4 regions of the Streptomyces sp. NPDC012474 genome follow, and region 1 is predicted to be linked to each of the others. Evidence: riboswitches for the same ligand, from Rfam matches in the RefSeq annotation. Region 1 holds a riboswitch; each other region holds the start of a gene.
The links. Region 1 has a riboswitch for cyclic di-AMP ahead of ACFY9S_RS07995 (peptidoglycan DD-metalloendopeptidase family protein). Riboswitches for the same ligand answer to the same signal wherever they lie in the genome.
Positions count from the first base shown of each region.

Region 2: another riboswitch for cyclic di-AMP. It lies ahead of ACFY9S_RS33145 (transglycosylase family protein); the one in region 1 lies ahead of ACFY9S_RS07995 (peptidoglycan DD-metalloendopeptidase family protein).
Region 3: another riboswitch for cyclic di-AMP. It lies ahead of ACFY9S_RS09900 (NlpC/P60 family protein); the one in region 1 lies ahead of ACFY9S_RS07995 (peptidoglycan DD-metalloendopeptidase family protein).
Region 4: another riboswitch for cyclic di-AMP. It lies ahead of ACFY9S_RS11670 (peptidoglycan DD-metalloendopeptidase family protein); the one in region 1 lies ahead of ACFY9S_RS07995 (peptidoglycan DD-metalloendopeptidase family protein).

Region 1 covers NZ_JBIBEP010000002.1:670,888-675,835, forward strand. Annotated here, with positions in the region: gene ACFY9S_RS07980 (MarR family transcriptional regulator) at 133-648, opposite strand; gene ACFY9S_RS07985 (dihydrofolate reductase family protein) at 737-1,867, shown strand; tRNA gene ACFY9S_RS07990 (tRNA-Met) at 1,933-2,006, shown strand; cyclic di-AMP (ydaO/yuaA leader) riboswitch at 2,296-2,452, shown strand; gene ACFY9S_RS07995 (peptidoglycan DD-metalloendopeptidase family protein) at 2,464-3,504, shown strand; gene ACFY9S_RS08000 (aldo/keto reductase) at 3,694-4,638, shown strand; gene ACFY9S_RS08005 (PrsW family glutamic-type intramembrane protease) at 4,714-4,948, opposite strand, start outside.
Region 2 covers NZ_JBIBEP010000020.1:46,632-51,579, reverse strand. Annotated here, with positions in the region: gene ACFY9S_RS33155 (cytochrome P450) at 1-653, shown strand, start outside; gene ACFY9S_RS33150 (transglycosylase family protein) at 775-1,728, shown strand; cyclic di-AMP (ydaO/yuaA leader) riboswitch at 1,957-2,123, shown strand; gene ACFY9S_RS33145 (transglycosylase family protein) at 2,128-2,820, shown strand; gene eno (phosphopyruvate hydratase) at 3,092-4,372, shown strand; gene ACFY9S_RS33135 (septum formation initiator family protein) at 4,484-4,948, shown strand, end outside.
Region 3 covers NZ_JBIBEP010000003.1:364,463-369,410, forward strand. Annotated here, with positions in the region: gene ACFY9S_RS09890 (hypothetical protein) at 118-471, shown strand; gene ACFY9S_RS09895 (hypothetical protein) at 449-1,390, opposite strand; gene ACFY9S_RS09900 (NlpC/P60 family protein) at 1,486-2,667, opposite strand; cyclic di-AMP (ydaO/yuaA leader) riboswitch at 2,676-2,848, opposite strand; gene pcrA (DNA helicase PcrA) at 3,162-4,948, shown strand, end outside.
Region 4 covers NZ_JBIBEP010000004.1:213,442-218,389, reverse strand. Annotated here, with positions in the region: gene ACFY9S_RS11675 (alpha-galactosidase) at 1-1,365, shown strand, start outside; cyclic di-AMP (ydaO/yuaA leader) riboswitch at 1,675-1,836, shown strand; gene ACFY9S_RS11670 (peptidoglycan DD-metalloendopeptidase family protein) at 1,841-2,770, shown strand; gene ACFY9S_RS11665 (DUF6250 domain-containing protein) at 2,953-3,669, shown strand; gene ACFY9S_RS11660 (SGNH/GDSL hydrolase family protein) at 3,815-4,600, shown strand; gene ACFY9S_RS11655 (TetR family transcriptional regulator C-terminal domain-containing protein) at 4,695-4,948, opposite strand, start outside.

The sequences.
Region 1 (4,948 bases):
ACAGCCGTACTGCTTAAGATTTGAAACAGTCGCACTGCTTTAGATTTGAAGCAGATGCACATCCCGAACCCTACTCGTGCTTCAAATTTGAAGCAATGAGAGGGGCGAGAATCCTGTCCGGTGTGACGCGCGTCACGAACAGGACGGTGAAGACCTCCGGCGCCACGGCACGTCGTCCGCCGCCGTCCTCGTCCCGTCCTCCTGGAGGCCCTGGGCGATCGCCGCGGTGATCTCCTCCAGCTGCCCCACCTGCTCCTCGCTGAGCCGGTCGAACAGGAAGCTCCGCACGGTGTCGACATGCCCGGGCGCCGCCCGTTCCAGCACGGTGAACCCCTCGTCCGTCAGCGCGGCGATGCTGCCCCGCTTGTCGTACCGGCAGGCCTCGCGCCGCAGCAGGCCGTCCTTCTCCAGCCGCGTCACCGCGTACGTCAGCCGGCTGCGTGTGATCTTCAGCCGCTCGGCGAGATCGGTCATCCGCAACCGCCGCTCCGGGGACTCCGACAGGACGGACAGGATGGAGTAGTACAGGTGCGGCATGCCGGCGTCCTGCTGGAGCTGCCGGTCGATCGCGTCCTCCAGGAGCAGCGAGGCGGCGACGTAGGCGCGCCAGGCGCGTTGCTCCTCGGGGGTGAGCCAGCGAGTCGTCATGCCCCCAGTGTAGGTTTGTTTAAAACTTGAACCAAGCCCGCCTTGGGGCCCTGTCGGTCCCGCCGTCCCGACCAGCCGCGGAGCGTCGATGCCTCACCCGTACGTCCTGCTGTCCGCCGCCGTCTCCCTCGACGGCTACTTGGACGACACCGGACCCGACCGCCTGCTCCTGTCGAGCCCGGCCGACTTCGACCGGGTCGACGAGGTCCGGGCCGGTGTCGACGCCATCCTGATCGGCGCCGGCACCGTCCGCGCGGACAACCCGCGGCTCCTGGTGAACTCGGAGGAACGCCGGGCCGCCCGCCGGGCCGCCGGAAAACCGGAGTACCCCCTGAAGGTCACGGTCAGCGGCTCCGGCGACCTCGACCCGGACGCCCGCTTCTGGCACACCGGCGGCGAGAAGGTCCTCTACACGACGGACCGGGGCGCCGAACGCGCCCGCGCCCTCGGCCTCGCCACCGATGTCGTCCCGCTCGGCGCCGACCTCGACTGGCGGCGGCTGCTCACACACCTGCACGACGTCCGGGGCGTGCGGCGGCTCATGGTCGAGGGCGGCGGCCTGATCCACACCCAGCTCCTCACCCAGGGCCTGGCCGACGAACTCCAGCTGGTCCTCGCACCCCTCTTCGTGGGCGACCCGGGGGCGCCCCGCCTCTTCGGCCCCGGCGGCTACCAGGGCGGCCGGCTCCGGCTGCTGGAGTCGCGGCGGATCGAGGACGTGGTCCTCATGCGCTACGAGCCGACCGCGCCGGGCACCGGCGCCCTGCCCGCCGCCGCCGACCACCACTGGCTGGCCCTGGCCTGCGAACTGGCCGACCGCTGCCCGCCGTCGGACACGGCGTTCAGCGTGGGGGCCGTCGTGGTCGCGGCCGACGGCACGGAACTGGCCCGCGGCCACTCCCGCGAGGCGGGCGACCCGGTCGTGCACGCCGAGGAGGCGGCCCTGGCGAAGCTCGACCCCGCCGACCCGCGCCTGCCCGGCGCGACGGTGTACAGCAGCCTGGAGCCGTGCGCCCGCCGCGCCTCCCGCCCCGCACCCTGCGCCCGGCTGATCCTCGACGCCGGCGTACGGCGCGTGGTCACGGCCTGGCGTGAGCCCGGCACCTTCGTGACGGACGCCGACGGCAGCGGCGTCCTGGCAGCCGGGGGAGTGGAGGTCGTCGTCCTCCCCGAGCACGAGGAGCGGGCCAAGGCCCCGAACCACCACCTACCGGGCTGAGCACGGGCCGATCGGTGGGTGTGCACGAGTGGTCCCGCGGATGGCGTACACTGGAGACACAACGACGCGGGGTGGAGCAGCTCGGTAGCTCGCTGGGCTCATAACCCAGAGGTCGCAGGTTCAAATCCTGTCCCCGCTACTGAAGGCCGAGGGCCGGAATCCAAAAAGGATTCCGGCCCTCGGTCATTTCCCCCGTACCCCATTACGCTCGGTGAGTGAACCACCCCGTTCCGCGCGGGAACTGACGCCCCGTCAAAACTCCTCAGTCACTTGCGAAGCGGTCAACTCGCCCGATTTACTCCGGTCATGGCAGGTAAGTCCGCGCGAAAAAGGTTAATGATCAAGCGGAATCGCTGGAATACCCCTCGCGCGTCTATTAACGTTCGATAACGCAGCGCGGTCGTCCCAGCCGTCACAGAAGGCGGCTCCGTGCGCACGCGCCGAATCCCGAAAGGGAACCGGGGAACCACCACTTGGGGTGAATCGGGCGTATACCACCGTGGAAGCACGGCCGGTATACGCGCGTAGGAGACCTTCCTGCTCCGAACCCGTCAGCTAACCCGGTAGGCGAGAAGGAAGGAAAGGAGCACGCCCACGTGGCGTCCAACCGGCCTGCCCCCGCGGCCCCGCTCGCGCCGAAGCGCGACACCGACACCTTCGGCTACGGCAATCAGCCCACCGAAGAGGGCCCGTTCCAGGAGTGGAACCCCACCGAGGAGTCCATCCGTCCCGTCCGTGGCCGGCATCGTGTCACCAAGCAGCGCGGCGGAGGCCTCGCCCGCAGCTCCACCGTCCTGGGCGTCGGCGTCATAGCCGCCGTGGGTGCCGGCGGCATGGCCAGCGCCCAGACCGGCAAGCCCCCGGTGTCCATCTCCGTCCCGGACCTGCCCTCGGTGGGTTCCCTCATCTCGGACGACGACACCCCCGAAGGTTCCGCCACTCCGCTCAGCAGCCTCGGCACCGCCGCGGCCGCCACCGAGCAGACCAAGGGCACCTCCGGCGCCGGTGCCGGCGAGGCACTGCGCGCCCGGATCATGGCCCAGGTCGAGCACCAGCAGGACCAGATCGAGACCAAGGCCGCCGAGGACGCCGCGGCCGCCGCCCAGAAGGCCGCCGCGGAAGCGGTCGCCAAGGCGGAGAAGGAAGCCAAGGACAAGGCCGCCGAGGCCAAGAAGAAGGCGGAGGAGGAGGCCAGGAAGAAGGCCGAGGCCGAGCGTCTCGCCGCCCTGGCCAAGCAGTTCACCCTGCCGACCTCCTCGTACACCATCACCTCCAGCTTCGGCCAGGCCGGCGCCTACTGGTCCTCCGGCTACCACACGGGCCTGGACTTCGCCGCCCCCACGGGCACGCCGATCAAGGCCGTGCACAGCGGCACCATCACCGAGGCCGGCTGGAACGGCTCGTACGGCTACAAGACCGTCCTCACCCTCGATGACGGCACCGAGATCTGGTACGCGCACCAGTCCTCCATCGGCGTCAGCGTCGGCCAGAAGGTCAGCACGGGCGAGGTCATCGGCCGTGTGGGCGCCACCGGCAACGTCACCGGGGCCCACCTTCACCTGGAGGTCCACTCCGGCGGCTCCACGAGCGGCATCGACCCGATGGCGTGGCTGCGGGGCAAGGGACTGAACCCGTAAGCCGTACCCACCCGTTGAAGCACCGGCGGCCCTGACGACGACCCCCCGACGTCAGGGCCGCCTCATGTCCGGGGCGTGCACGGCAGGGCCGGAGCGCGTGCCGGAACGTCGTGCCGCGGCAGGAGTGTTCACAGGGTCTTTGCGTCCCCCGTGGAATGGGCCGCTTCGGTACGGGCGTTGACGTGCGGTATGACTTCTCTGCGCAAGCTCGGCCCTTCCGGCCTCGACGTCTTCCCGCTCGCCCTCGGCGGCAACGTCTTCGGCTGGACCGCCGACGAGGCCCAGTCGTTCGCCGTCCTCGACGCCTACACCGCCGCCGGCGGCAACTTCGTAGACACCGCCGACTCCTACTCGGCCTGGGTCGAGGGCAACCAGGGCGGTGAGTCCGAGACCGTGCTCGGCAAGTGGCTGAAGTCCCGCGGCAACCGGGCGGACGTCGTCGTCGCCACCAAGGTCAGCCAGCACCCCGAGTTCCGCGGCCTGTCCGCCGCCACCATCACGGCAGCCGCCGACGCCTCCCTGCGGCGCCTCGGCACCGACTACATCGACCTGTACTACACGCACTTCGATCAGCCCGACGTGCCCGTCGAGGAGATCATCGGCGCGCTCGACACCCTCGTGAAGGCCGGCAAGGTGCGGCACATCGCCGCCTCCAACATCTCCGCCGAGCGGCTGCGGGCGTCCCTGGAGTTCTCCGACCGCGAAGGGCTCGCCCGGTACGTAGCCCTTCAGCCCCACTACAACCTGGTATCCCGCGACACCTACGAGGGTGAGCTCCAGGATCTCGCCGAGCGGGCCGGCCTGGCCGCCGTGCCGTACTTCGCCCTCGCGTCCGGCTTCCTCACGGGCAAGTACCGGGCCGGTGCGGCGGTCGAGAGCGCGCGGGCGGGGAGCGCGGCCAAGCACCTGGAGACCGAGCGGGGGCGACGGGTGCTCGCCGCCCTCGACGACATCGCCGCGGCGCACGACGCGCCCGTGGCCACCGTGGCTCTGGCCTGGCTCGCCGCCCAGCCGACGGTGGTGGCGCCGATCGCCTCCGCGCGGACGGTGGAGCAGCTGCCCGCACTGACCGGCGTCGGCGAGCTGACGCTGTCGGAGACCGAGATCGGGCGGCTCACGCAGGCTTCGGCCTGATGGACACGACAGGCAGCTAAGAGGGCGGCCTTTCACCATGAGCGTCCGACCCGGACGGGCATGGTGAAAGGACCCCTAGGAGCGGTACGGGTTGTACGCGGGGTACGGCGTCGGCTGTGGGTCGTACCCGTACACCCCGTACACCGGCCAGGGCGGGGCCGACACCGGGACCGGAGGGGCGGTGATCCGCGCCGCGTGGTCCAGCGCGGGTCGGGCCACCTCCCGGCGCCGCCACAGTTCGCCGAGCAGTTCCCGCTCCCGTACGGCGAAGCCGGGCCCGGCGCGGCCACGCCGGGCCCGGTGCCGCAGG
Region 2 (4,948 bases), on a different contig from region 1:
CCGCCGAGCCCGCTCCCGGCGAGGACCTCATCTCCGGTCTCATCCGCGCCTCCGACCATGGCGAGCACCTCACCGAGAACGAGGTGGCGGCCATGGCTTTCATCCTGCTGTTCGCCGGTTTCGAGACCACCGTGAACCTGATCGGCAACGGCACCTACGCCCTGCTCACCCACCCCGGGCAGCGCGCACGGCTCCAGGCGTCCCTCGCCGCCGGGGAGACCGGCCTCCTGGAGACCGGCGTCGAGGAACTCCTGCGCTACGACGGCCCCGTCGAACTCGCCACCTGGCGCTTCGCCACGCAGCCGCTCACCCTCGCCGGGCAGCGCATCGAGGCGGGCGACCCCGTCCTGGTGGTCCTGGCCGCCGCGGACCGCGACCCGGAGCGGTTCGCCGATCCGGACGCGCTGGACCTCTCCCGCCGCGACAACCAGCACCTCGGGTACGGCCACGGCATCCACTACTGCCTCGGAGCGCCGCTCGCCCGGCTGGAGGGCCAGACCGCGCTCGCCACGCTCCTGACCCGCCTCCCGGACCTCCGGCTCGCGGCGGATCCGGCCGAGCTCAGATGGCGTGGCGGCCTCATCATGCGAGGGCTGCGCACCCTGCCGGTGGAGTTCGCGCCTTCCGGAAGTGACGAAACATCAGACCTGTGATCTTCACGTGATCTGCGCGGCATGAACTTGTGACAAGTGATCGACTGCCGATACGTTCACCCATCAACGCGGCGGGGAATCACGCCGCCTCGGTCACTGCTGTCTCGCGAAAGGTCTCCGTATGCTCTCCGGGAACGGTCGGCACCGCCGCCCCCGCCAGGCTCCGGCTCTCCTCGTGGCGGCCGGAGTGACCGGCTCCGCCATCGCGATCCCGCTCCTCGGGGCATCCGGTGCCAGCGCGGCCGACGGCACGACCTGGGACCGGGTCGCGGACTGCGAGACCGGCGGCGCCTGGAGCCAGAACAGCGGCAACGGCTACTACGGCGGCCTGCAGTTGTCCCAGGAGGACTGGGAGAAGCACGGCGGCCTCGACTACGCCGCGAGCGCCGATCTGGCCAGCCGCTCCCAGCAGATAGCCGTGGCCGAGAGAATCCTCGCCGGCCAGGGGGTCGGCGCGTGGCGTACCTGCGGGCTGCTCTCGGGGCTCGAGCAGGGCAAGGGATCGGAATCATCCGGCTCGTCCGAATCATCCGGCGAGGTGGACTCACCCGGATTGCTCGATTCGCTGGGTTCATCCCCTTCTGAGGGTCCTTCTTCATCTCCGTCGCCCGAGGCGTCGTCGCCTTCGAAGGACGAAACCGCCAAGAGCGACAAGTCGCCCGAATCCGAGGGCTCGTCGCAGGACCGGCAGCCCGAGGGCTCTCCGTCGGCCACCTCCGAGGACGGCAAGTCGGGCGACTCGCGGCAGGGTGACGACTCCTCGGCGTCGTCCGGCACCGGCTCCGGCCGCCATCGCGGTCCCAGCGCGGAGGAAACCCGCGCGCCCGAGGGTGACCGTACGGAGAAGTCCACGGGGCGTCACTCCGGGTCCGCCGACGAGAGTTCCGGCTACGCGTCCGAAGGTGCCTACATCGTGGGTGTCGGCGACAGTCTCTGGTCCATCGCCGACGCCCTTCGGGTCAGCGGCGGATGGCACGCGCTCTACGAGGGCAACGAGAACGCGGTCGGCACCGACCCGAACCTCATCCACCCCGGTCAGGCGCTCACGGTCGAGGGCGAAGCGGACGAGAGGTAGCTGTTCGGGCAGTGCGGAAACGGGGGACGAACTCACCGCGAAACCGGGTGAGTTCACGTCACCTTTCGCGCCGAATGTCCCGTATAAGCCCGGTGAGAGATAGATCTCAGAAGCCCTGATCGTCTTTGAAATTCCGTGGATCGCGTGTCTACGGTCGTGACCGCTCGTCACCGCGAGCCCCGGCTGCCGCAACGCCGAATCCTGCCAGCGGCCGTACGGGAACAGTCGTCGCGTCAAGCGCCGTAGGCAGGAGCGGGGGACCCAAGGTAAGTGCCCGACCGGCCGGTTGTGCCGGAAGGGCTTGGGGTGAAGCCGTGTCCCGGGAGGGGCGCGGCCGGGCAACTCAACCGGCCCGAACCCGACAGCTCACCTCGCAGGCGTCGGTGAGGGGATCTCTCCATGCTGTTTTCCGGCAAGGGCACGCACCGCCGTCCGTCCAAGGCCTCTCGGGTCATCGCCATCGCCGGTGTCACCGGTGCCGCCGTCGCCGCCCCGCTGATGGCGGCCGGCAACGCTTCCGCCGCCACCGCCTCCGAGTGGGACGCCGTCGCCCAGTGCGAGTCCGGCGGCAACTGGTCCATCAACACCGGCAACGGCTACTACGGCGGTCTGCAGTTCTCCGCCTCCACCTGGTCCGGCTACGGGGGCAGCAAGTACGCCTCCACCGCCGACCAGGCCACCAAGGCCCAGCAGATCGAGATCGCCGAGAAGGTCCTCGCGGGCCAGGGCAAGGGCGCCTGGCCGGTCTGCGGCAAGGGCCTGTCGAGCGCCGGCTACACCGGCGGCGGCTCCGCCGACGACTCCGGCAGCTCCTCGCAGAGCCAGCAGAGCACCGAGACCCGCCAGAGCGAGCAGCAGCCCGCCTCCCGCTCCGACGAGCGTCCGGCCGCCAAGAAGACCGTCACCACCCCGACCGGCAAGAAGGTCAAGAAGGGCGACGGCGAGTACAAGGTCGTCAAGGGCGACACCCTCAGCTCGATCGCCGCGGACCAGAAGGTCAAGGGCGGCTGGGAGAAGCTGTACCAGCTGAACAAGGACATCATCGACGATGCCAACCTCATCTACGTGGGCCAGCAGCTGCACCTGAAGTAGGCAGCGGCCCAACCGGCCCGCCCAGGGCCACGGGCTCCCCGCTCCGGTGCGTCATCCCCCGTACGCGCCGGAGCGGGGTTTTTTCTGCCCGACTTCGCGAACCGGCTTTGTTCCGTTCGGAAACAATTTGCTCTCGGTTCTGTCCATGGGGTGGGCGACCCGGTGGCCGATCGGCCGGAGCCGGTTAGGCTCATGTCGCGAGCCACCACGGCCCGCACCTCGCCGGGTCCACGCGACCCGCGTACCCGCGTCACATAAGAAGGAGATGCTCGTGCCGTCCATCGACGTCGTCGTAGCCCGGGAAATCCTGGACTCCCGAGGCAACCCCACGGTCGAGGTCGAGGTCGGCCTCGACGACGGCAGCACGGGTCGTGCCGCCGTCCCGTCCGGCGCCTCCACGGGCGCCTTCGAGGCCATCGAGCTCCGCGACGGCGACTCGAACCGCTACCTCGGCAAGGGCGTGGAGAAAGCCGTCCTCGCGGTCATCGAGCAGATCGGTCCGGAGCTGGTCGGCTACGACGCCACCGAGCAGCGCCTGATCGACCAGGCCATGTTCGACCTGGACGCCACCGACAACAAGGGCTCCCTCGGCGCCAACGCCATCCTCGGCGTCTCCCTCGCCGTCGCCCACGCCGCCTCCGAGGCCAGCGACCTGCCGCTGTTCCGCTACCTGGGCGGCCCCAACGCGCACCTGCTTCCGGTGCCGATGATGAACATCCTGAACGGCGGCTCGCACGCCGACTCCAACGTGGACATCCAGGAGTTCATGATCGCCCCGATCGGCGCGGAGTCCTTCTCCGAGGCCCTGCGCTGGGGCGCCGAGGTCTACCACACGCTGAAGAAGGTCCTGAAGTCGAAGGGCCTGGCCACCGGCCTCGGCGACGAGGGCGGCTTCGCCCCGAACCTCGGCTCCAACCGCGAGGCCCTCGACCTCATCCTCGAGGCCGTGAAGGAAGCCGGTTACACCCCCGGCGAGCAGATCGCCCTGGCGCTCGACGTCGCCGCGTCCGAGTTCTACAAGGACGGCGTCTACACCTTCGAGGGCAAGGAGCGCTCGGCGGCCGAGATGACCGAGTACTACGCGGAGCTCGTCGACGCGTACCCGCTCGTCTCCATCGAGGACCCGCTGTTCGAGGACGACTGGGACGGCTGGAAGGCCCTGACCGACAAGCTCGGCGACAAGGTCCAGATCGTCGGTGACGACCTGTTCGTCACCAACCCCGAGCGCCTCGCCCGCGGCATCGAGGAGGGCGCGGCCAACGCGCTCCTGGTCAAGGTCAACCAGATCGGATCGCTGACCGAGACCCTGGACGCCGTCGAGCTGGCCCAGCGCAACGGCTTCAAGTGCATGATGTCCCACCGCTCCGGCGAGACCGAGGACGTCACGATCGCCGACCTGGCCGTCGCCACCAACTGCGGCCAGATCAAGACCGGCGCCCCGGCCCGCTCCGAGCGCGTCGCCAAGTACAACCAGCTGCTGCGCATCGAGGAGATCCTCGACGACGCCGCGGTCTACGCCGGCCGCAGCGCGTTCCCGCGCTTCAAGGGCTGACCGCGAAAGGCCCGACCCGTAAGAGGCAGCGTCGTACGTACGTCCCCGTACCCGGTCCCGTACCGTGTCCGGGGACGTACGCGCGTATGACGGTGGAGCGGAGGCGGACACATGGCCGTGAAGGACCGGGACCGGTTCTCCACCGCGACCAGGATCCGGTTGCTCGGCGAGCAGACCGCGGCCCGGGTCTACCGCTCCCAGACCAAGCGTCAGGCCCGCCGCTCGCGGCTGACCGGCCGGGCGGCGCTGCTCGCGCTGGTGATGTGCTCGCTGATCGTGGCCCTGGCCTACCCGATGCGGGAGTACGTCTCGCAGCGCGCGGAGATCGACGACCTCCAGCGCGAACAGCGGCAGGCCCGTGAGCGCGTCGAACGGCTGCGCGATCTGAAGGCGCGCTGGCAGGACGACGCGTACGCCGAGCAGCAGATCCGGAAGCGGTTGCACTACGTCATGCCGGGGGAGACGGGCTTCATCGTCATCGACCCGCACGCGGCGAAGCAGTCGCGCACCGACCTGGGGGCGGCGGACCGCCCTTGGTACTCCAACGTCTGGGACGGCGTCGACAAGTCCGACGCC
Region 3 (4,948 bases), on a different contig from region 1:
TGATGATCGATGCGCCGAATCGTGAGCGAGTGACCGTGATCGGGTGCTATGGGGTGCATATGTGCATCACTGGGCCGGTGTCGGGCGGTCTCGGGACCCTGATTAGGCTCCGGCCTCATGGACGTACTCATCCACCTCTTCGTCGGCCTCCACATCATCGGCATCGCCTCGCTCCTGGGCGGCTTCCTCACCCAGATGAAGGCGATGGGCGAGGGCAGCGCCCGCTACACCCCCGCGATGCTGCACGGCGCGCTCACGATGCTGGTCACCGGTGTGATCCTGGTCGGCCTCAACCAGGCCGACGACCAGTCCGTGAACAACATCAAGATCGGCGTGAAGCTGGCCCTGCTGATCGTGATCCTCGGCCTGGTGTACGTGAAGCGGGACGACGAGAAGGTGGACAAGGGCCTCTTCGGCCTGGTCGGTCTGCTGACCACGGCGAACATCTTCATCGCCGTGCTCTGGACCTGACCCCGGAGCGCCGGGCGCCGGTCCGGGCCGAGGTGATCGCCCAGGCGGTGCACCCGAGCCACGCCGCCACCGCCATCCACAGCAGCACCTCCCCGGCGGCGTCGAGCCAGGGGACGTCCAGGGCGGCGGCGACCGCCAGGGCGGCCGCGGCCGTCACGACCGCGGCGAACACGGTCGCCCAGCGCCGCGCGTCGTAGTGGTGGCGGGGCCAGAAGAGCTCGGCGAGGAGCAGGGCGACGCAGGCGATCAGCGCGAGCACGAGCAGCGTGACGGCCGTCGTGCGCAGCGCGTCGGCGTTCTCCTCGTTCCACAGATACAGGCGCGCGCTGTCGGCGCTGAGGAGTTTCGCCCCCGCCAGTGCGGAGACGGCGAGGGCGCCGGCCGCGAGCCAGTGGTCGCCGCGCCCCTCCTCCACCTGCCGGGGCTGGAAGCGGAAGAGGGCGAAGCCGTAGAGCGCGAGGCCCAGCCAGAACAGCACCAGGGCCGCGTGGGCGAGCCAGGGCGACGTGTCGGCCGCGGCGAGCGTGGCGCCGAGCACCGCGAGCCCCTGGGTGGCCACACAGCGCAGGAACACCGTGCCGCGCCGCCCCCCGGCCTCCGCGGTGAGCAGTACCGCCCAGAGCAGCATCGCGAGAGCCAGCAGTGCCTCGGCGAGGGACTGCCGGCCCGCCGCGGAGAAGCCGGTACCCAGGACGGCGGTCGCCGCCACGGCCGTGAGCGCGGCCGGCGTCTCCGCCCGCCATCCGCCGTGTGCCCGCTGGACGAGACCCGTGGCCGCCGCCAGCCAGGCCGCGCAGGCCAGGGCGAGGGCGATGCGGGAAAGGGTTTCGTACCCCGCTGAGTCGAGACCGACCGACACGATGCCGGTCGCCAGCGCATACGTCGACCACCAGGTGGCAAACGGGGAGGGACCGGACATAGCGCCGATGCTAGAGAGCGCCGCACTCGTTCAGAGAGGGGCACGCGCGCGTGCCCCTCAAAGGTGTTGCCTCTCAAGAAGTGTGACGAGGCCTCTCAGGCCGGCCGCACCACGCTGTGGATGGCCGACTCGCCGTCGTAGTAGACCGACTCCTCGCGCACGTACGTGCCGGGCTTCGGGGCGTGGATCATCATGCCGTTGCCGATGTAGATCCCGACGTGGGTGACGTCGTCGTAGAAGAAGACCAGGTCACCGGGACGGGCCTGGGAGAGCGGGACCGTGGTGCCGGCGTTCACCTGGTCGTAGGTGGTGCGCGGCAGGGTGACGCCCGCGGCCTTCCACGCGGCCTGGGTGAGGCCGGAGCAGTCGTAGGAGCCGGGGCCGACGGCGCCCCACACGTACGGCTTGCCGATCTGGGCACGGGCGAAGGCGAGCGCCTTGTCGGCCTTGGTGGCGTAAGAGGAGTCGGCCGGGGCCGTCGCAGAGGACGAGCCGGAGCCCGCCGAACCCGACGACGAGGATCCGCTGTCCTGCTGCCGAGCGGCCTCGTCCTGCGCCTGCTGCTGGGCGGCGGCCTGCTGCCGGGCGAGCTCGTCGGCCTTGCGGGCGGCCTCCTCGCGCTTCTCCTTCTCGATCGCCGCGAGCCGGGCCTTCTCCTCGGCGGTCAGCTTCGACATCAGCTCGCGCGCGTCGGCGAGCTTGCGCTGGACGGTCGCCTTGGCGGTCTTCAGGGCGCCCTGCGACTCGGTGAGCGTCTCGAGGCTCTCGGTGGCCTCCTGGCGCTTCTTCATCGTCTCGGACTGCTGCGTGACGTAGTCGTCGACCGCGACCTTCTGACGACCGGTCATCCGGTCCATCAGCTGGGTCTGGTCGAAGTAGTCCTGCGGGGTGTCCGCGAGCAGGAACGTCGCCGTGTCCGGGGCGGCGGCACCGGTGCGGTACTGGGCGGAGGCGAAGGACCCCAGCTGCTCGCGCGCCTCGTTGAGCTTCTGGGTGCGCTTCGCGACGTCGTCGATGAGGGCGTCGGCGCGCTTGCGCTCCTTCGCCGTCTTCTCCTTGGCCGCGTTGTACTTCTCGGTCGCCGACCCCGCCTGGCGGTACAGGTCGTCGACCTTCTTCTCGACTTCCTCCAGGCTGGGCTTGTCGTCGGCCTCGGGGGCGGCGTTGGCCGACTGGGACAGCAGGGCCACGGAGGTGAGGGCCGCCGTTGCGAGGGCGGGGGTCCGTATGCCTGCCACGCGCGTACCCGTAGGACGCGACTTGCGGTGCGACGCCAAGGGAGGCGACTCCTTCCATGTTCCGCCTACCGGGTTAGCTGTCGGGTTCGGGCGGGTGGTTCGGAAGGTTTGCCCTACGGCCGTCTCCGCACAGGGAGTCGGGCCGATTCACCCCAGGTTCACGGTTGGGTCCCCGGCTCCGGCTGCCGCTGCGGCACACCGGACTCGGCGGAGGCCGCGCGGCCCGGCGACGTTCGCCGGTGGGGGTCATGCGGCCTGGTCGCACGGTAGCCAACTCGTGTGGCCCCTGTGAAGGTTGATGGGTGATATGCCCGATACATTTTCGTGACCTTGGTCATGAGTGTTGCCGAGAGTGAACGATCGGGGCGGCCTGGTCACGCTTTGTCCGCAATTACGAAGTGTGTAGCGGGGCGTGATCAAGCCGTCATGGAGGGCGACAACGCGCCGTCGGCCGGTCGGTGGGGCCCGGGCGCCCGGCGATGTTCTCAGGGCGGCGGCGGGCTGTCAGTGGGGCGCCCTAGACTCGGAGAGCGATGAGCAGCCTCTTTGACGACAGCTTCCTGGCGAACCTCCAGGCCCAGCGGGGCCCCGCGGACGAGCCCCCGCCGCCACCCGAGGACGATCACGTACCGGAGCCGATTCCGGACGATCTGTTCGGCGGGAAGTTCGACGCACCCCCGGACCGGGACGCCTACTACCGGGACGGCGCCCCGCGCCCCCCGGTGGACACCGCCGCGCTCCTGGAGGGTCTGAACGACAACCAGCGCGCCGCCGTCGTCCACTCCGGCTCCCCCCTGCTCATCGTGGCCGGTGCCGGTTCCGGCAAGACCCGGGTGCTCACGCACCGCATCGCCCACCTGCTCGCCGAGCGCGGCGTGCACCCGGGCCAGATCCTCGCGATCACCTTCACCAACAAGGCCGCCGGCGAGATGAAGGAACGCGTCGAGCAGCTCGTCGGCCCGCGCGCGAACGCCATGTGGGTCATGACGTTCCACAGCGCGTGCGTGCGCATCCTCCGCCGCGAGAGCAAGAAGCTCGGCTTCACGTCGAGCTTCTCGATCTACGACGCCGCCGATTCCAAGCGCCTGATGGCCCTGGTCTGCCGCGACCTGGACCTCGACCCCAAGCGCTTCCCGCCGAAGTCCTTCAGCGCCAAGATCAGCAACCTGAAGAACGAGCTGATCGACGAGGAGGACTTCGCCGCCCAGGCCGGCGACGGCTTCGAGAAGACCCTCGCCCAGGCCTACGCCATGTACCAGTCGCGGCTGCGCGAGGCGAACGCCCTCGACTTCGACGACCTGATCATGACGACGGTCAATCTCCTGCGCGCCTTCCCGGACGTGGCCGAGCACTACCGCCGCCGCTTCCGGCACGTGCTGGTCGACGAGTACCAGGACACCAACCACGCCCAGTACGCCCTGGTCCGCGAGCTGGTCGGCACGTCCGAGCACCCCGTCGACGTGCCGCCCGAGGCCGAGGTCCCGCCCGCCGAGCTGTGTGTCGTGGGCGACGCCGACCAGTCGATCTACGCCTTCCGCGGCGCGACGATCCGCAACATCCTCCAGTTCGAGGAGGACTACCCGGACGCGACGACCATCCTGCTCGAACAGAACTACCGCTCCACGCAGACGATCCTCAGCGCCGCCAACGCGGTCATCGAGCGCAACGAGTCCCGCCGTCCCAAGAACCTGTGGACCAAGGCCGGCTCCGGTGCCCGGATCACCGGCTACGTCGCCGACACCGAGCACGACGAGGCGCAGTTCGTCGCCGACGAGATAGACCGCCTCACGGACGCCGGCGAGGCCAAGGCCGGCGACGTCGCCGTCTTCTACCGGACCAACGCCCAGTCCCGTGTCTTCGAAGAGGTCTTCATCCGCGTCGGCCTGCCCTACAAGGTCGTCGGTGGCGTCCGCTTCTACGAGCGCAAGGAGGTCCGGGACGTCCTGGCCTACCTGCGCGTCCTGGCCAACCCGGAGGACTCCGTGCCGCTGCGCCGGATCCTCAACGTCCCCAAGCGGGGCATCGGCGACCGGGCCGAGGCGATGATCGACGCCCTGTCCCAGCGGGAGAAGATCAGCTTCCCGCAGGCGCTCAAGCGCGTCGACGAGGCGTACGGCATGGCCGCGCGCTCCACCAACGCCGTCAAGCGGTTCAACACGCTGATGGAGGACCTCCGCACGGTCGTCGAGTCCGGCGCCGGACCGGCCACGGTTCTGGAAGCAGTGCTGGAGCGCACCGGATACCTCGCCGAGCTGCAGGCCTCCACCGACCCGCAGGACGAGACCCGGATCGAGAACCTCCAGGAACTCGCCGCCGTCGC
Region 4 (4,948 bases), on a different contig from region 1:
GTGCAGATCACCGGCGGGGCGGGCTGGGACGACTCGGGCCTGCTGACGCTGGGCGCGGGGGAGTCGTACACGACCCCGGTCTTCGCCGGGCTCTGGAGCGACGGCGGTTTCGGCGGGGCGAGCCGCGCCTGGCACGCCTACCAGCGGGCGCATGTGATCCCGGACGCGGGCCGGGACCGGCCGGTGCTGTTCAACTCCTGGGAGGCCACCGAGTTCGACATCTCCGAGGAGCAGCAGCGGGCGCTCGCCGAGCGGGCGGCCGCCATGGGTGTCGAGCTCTTCGTGGTCGACGACGGCTGGTTCGGGGCGCGCACCAGCGACCGGGCCGGGCTCGGCGACTGGAGCCCCAACCCCGACCGCTTCCCAGGCGGGCTGAAGCCCCTCGCCGACCACGTGCACGGCCTCGGCATGCAGTTCGGGATCTGGGTCGAGCCCGAGATGGTCAACCCGGACAGCGACCTGTACCGCGCGCACCCCGACTGGGTGCAGTACCAACCGGGACGAAAGCGGACGGAGTTCCGCAATCAGCTCGTACTCAACCTCGCCCGCGAGGACGTCCGGGAGTACCTGTGGGAGCAGCTCGACGGGCTCCTCTCCCGAGCGCCGGTCGACTACGTCAAGTGGGACTTCAATCGCTGCTTCACCGACGCCGGCTGGCCGGACGACCCCTACCCGCAGCGGCTGTGGGTCGACCACGTGCACGGCCTGTACGCCCTGCTGGACCGGTTGCGGGCCGCCCACCCCGGCGTGGCCTTCGAGTCCTGCTCGGGCGGCGGCGGGCGGATCGACCTCGGTGTGCTGAGCCGCACGGACCAGGTGTGGACCTCCGACAACACCGACCCGCTCGACCGGCTCGCCATCCAGCACGGCTTCAGCCAGATCCATCCGGCCCGGGTCATGGCCGCCTGGGTCACCGACAGTCCGAACGCCATGCTCAATCGGCGGGCCAGCTCCCTGCGGTTCCGGTTCGTCAGCGCCATGGCCGGGGTGCTGGGGGTCGGCGGCGATCTCACGCGGTGGACGCGGGAGGAGCTCGCCGAGGCGCGGGAGTGGGTGGGGCTCTACAAGGGGATCCGGCCCGTGGTGCAGCGCGGCGACCAGTACCGGCTGCGTCCCCCGCGGGGCGGGCTGAGCGCGGTGCAGTACGTCCTCGGCGACGAGACGGTCGTCCTCGCCTGGCTCCAGGCGCAGCGCTACGGCGAGCCCGTACCTGCGCTCCGGATGCGTGCCCTCGACCCGACCGCGTCGTACGAATGCCTCGAAACGGGTGAAGTCCACCGCGGGGCCGTGCTGCTTCATCACGGACTGCGGGTCGGCCTGCGAGGGGATCTGAACGCCGTGGTCGTCCGTCTTAAGCGGAAGTAGGCGTTCTGTCCGAATAGGGCGATTGAGCCGCTTAGGGATAACGTGCCCCGATCGTAAAGGAGATGAGGTCGGGGTGCGTGACCATCGTCATATTCGTGACGATCTGTTGTCGCCATGTTCACGTAATTCACGCATTGTTCAGGGCGGTTGGGAAAAGCGGGAGATCGGTAATCCACGCTCGGTGACCGCGGATGTGTCGACGCGTCAAGAGAAACACCGTCACGGGCAACCGCAAGCTTGTCCGTTTGCGTCCTGGTCGCTTACGTTCCACACCAATCCGGACGGACGCCTAATCCTGCCGCCGACCGGAGCCCGCACACACTGACCCGACGTACGGCAGGAGCGGGGGACCCACAGGTAAGACGCCTGTTCCGGTTCCCGGAACGGCTTGGGGTTAAGCCGCGCCCAGGCGCGGCCGGGCATCTCCAGCCCGCACCCGACAGCTCACCTCGCAGGCGACGGAGAGGAATTCGCCATGCCCGCGAAGGGTAAGCACCGCCGTCCCAAAGCCCAGCGTTTCACCCGCTCCATCGCCGTCGCCGGAACCGGCGGAGCCGCTCTCGCGCTGCCGCTCATGGGGGCCGCCGGCGCCCATGCCGCCACCCCGCAGTCGGCTCCCGAAAAGGCCGTCCAGTCGGCCCCGGCGGCCGAGAAGAAGGCCGCCGAAAAGGCGACCGGCGCCCGCACGTACACCGTGCAGGCCGGCGACTATCTCGCGAAGATCGCCGACGATCAGAACGTCAGCGGCGGCTGGAAGAAGCTCTACGCCGACAACCGTGACGCCGTCGGCTCCGACCCGTCGCTGATCCACCCGGGTCTGAAGCTGTCGATCGGCAAGCAGGCGGCGAGCGCGCCGCAGTCCTCGGCCCCGTCCGCGCCGAAGGCCTCCGCCCCGAAGCCCCCGGCCTCCCAGCCGTCCGCCGGCGAGTCCTCCGCGCAGGCGGAGACCGCCGCGAAGCCGGCCGCCGCCAAGCCCGCCGCCGAGAGCAACGCCGGCGGCTACAGCCTCCCGGTCGCCGGTGCCACCGTCAGCACCCCGTACCGCATGTCCGGCAGCATGTGGTCCAGCGGCTACCACACCGGTGTCGACTTCGTCGTCCCGACCGGCACCTCCCTCAAGGCCGTCGGCGCCGGCACGGTCGTCTCCGCCGGCTGGGGCGGCGCCTACGGCAACCAGGTCGTCATCAAGCTCGCCGACGGCCACTACGCCCAGTACGCCCACCTGTCCCAGCTCTCCGTCTCGGCCGGCCAGACCGTGACCGCCGGGCAGCAGGTCGGCCTGTCGGGCGCGACGGGCAACGTGACCGGACCGCACCTGCACTTCGAGATCCGCACCACGCCGGACTACGGCTCGGACATGGACCCGGTCGCCTTCCTGCGCTCGCACGGCGTCTCCGTCGGCTGACCGGCCGCACGACCACCTGCCTGACACGCGGCCGAAGGCCGGACCCCGATCCCCGGGTCCGGCCTTCGACGTGTGCGCACGGTCGGCCGTGTCAAGGGATCGACATGCGGCGGCAGTTGGGACAGAGTGATCCCGCCCGGAGTGCAAGCGCTTTCCAGAGTCTTCCCGAGGAGCTGTGTCCCGTGCCGACCACCCGCAGAGCGTTCGGAGCCCTGGCCGCCGGAGCCGCCCTGGCGGCCCTCGCCCCCACGGCCGCCGCGCACGCCGCACCCCGTCACCGTCGCCTCCTCGCCCGCGACGACTTCTGCCACGGCCTCGGCCAGTGGGTCACCGAACTCCAGGACGGCGGCGCCGTCACCGCCTCCCGCGGCATCCTGGAGATCGACGTGCCGAGCGGCGCGACCGTGTGGTTCAGGCAGCGGCTCGAAGGGCCGTACGTCCTCGAGTACACCGCGACCCCCGTCTCCGACGGCGGGGTCAACGACCGGGTCTCGGACCTCAACAACTTCTGGAACGCGACCGACGTACGCTCCCCGGGCGACCTCTTCGCGACTGCGCGCGGCGGCGCCCTCGACGAGTACGACCACCTCACGACGTACTACGCGGGGTACGGGGCCAACTACAACACCACGACCCGGCTGCGCCGCTACGTCGGCGAACCCGGCGTCCGCCCCCTGGTGTTCGACTACACCGAACCGCTGCTGGTCCCGAACGAGCCCAACCGGGTCCGGATCGTCTCCGACGGCTCGACGGTCCGGTGGTGGAACAACGGGCGGCTCGTCTTCGACCACACCGACCCACAGCCCTACACGAGCGGCCACTTCGCCTTCCGGACCGTCTGGAGCCATTTCCGGATCAGTGGATTCCGGGTCTGGCGGCTCACCCCGAAACATCCCTGACAAGCGGTGTATTCCGGAGTTTGCGAACGCTTTGGGAGTGGCTTATCTCACCGCCCGTCAATCCCTTCCTACGGTCGCGTAGGTCACATTCGAAGGTGAATCATGAGCTGCTGTGGCAGACGATTCGAAGAATGACAGCAGAGCAGTGATCGGGTCGTACGTGGCGGTGGGGGACAGCTTCACCGAGGGCGTCGGTGATCCCGGCCCCGACGGGGCGTTCGTCGGCTGGGCCGACCGGTTCGCCGTCCTGCTCGCCGACCGCAGGCCCGAGGGCGACTTCCGATACACCAATCTCGCCGTACGCGGAAAACTCCTCGACCAGATCGTGGCGGACCAGGTTCCGCGGGCCGTCGACATGGCCCCGGACCTCGTCTCGTTCTGCGCCGGGGGCAACGACATCATCCGGCCGGGCACCGACCCGGACGAGGTGGCCGAGCGCTTCGAGCGTGCTCTGGCCCAGCTCACCGCCGTGTCCGGCACGGTCATGGTGACGACCGGCTTCGACACCCGTGGCGTGCCCGTGCTCAAGCACCTGCGCGGCAAGATCGCCACGTACAACGGACACGTCCGGGCCATCGCCGACCGGTACGGCTGCCCCGTGCTCGACCTGTGGTCCCTGCGCAGCGTGCGAGACCGCAGGGCCTGGGACGCGGACCGGCTGCACCTGTCGCCCGAGGGGCACACGCGCGTGGCGCTCCGCGCGGGCCAGGTGCTCGGCCTCGAGGTGCCGGCCGACCCCGAGCAGGAGTGGCCTCCGCTGCCCCCGCGCGGCGTACTCGACGCGCGGCGGGACAACGTCGCGTGGGCGCGCGAGTTCCTGGTGCCGTGGATCGGGCGCCGGCTGCGCGGGGAGTCGTCGGGCGACCATGTGACGGCCAAGGGGGCGCTGTCGCCGGACGACATCAGGATGCGGATCGCATCGGTGGCGTGAGAGCGGCTCCTGCGCGTGCGGGCGGCGCCGGTCGGAACCGGCGCCGCCCGCAGGCGTCGCAGCCGCGTCTGCGGCGTGATGCGAACGACAGGCCCTAAGGGGTCAGCCGCTCTTCACGGGCCAGGCCCAGCTCACGGATCAGCGCCTCCTCCACCCATTCCTGGGCCCGCGATCGCGGCACCGCGCCGTAGGACGTCAGCTGGACGGCGAGGCCGTCGAGGAGGGCGGTGAGACGCAGGGCCGTACCGGCCGGGTCCGGGCAGCGGAACTCGCCGGCGGCCACGCCCTCCGCGATGACCTCGCCGAGGGCCGCCTTCCACTGCCGGTCGAGGTCCTGGGCGACCTCCC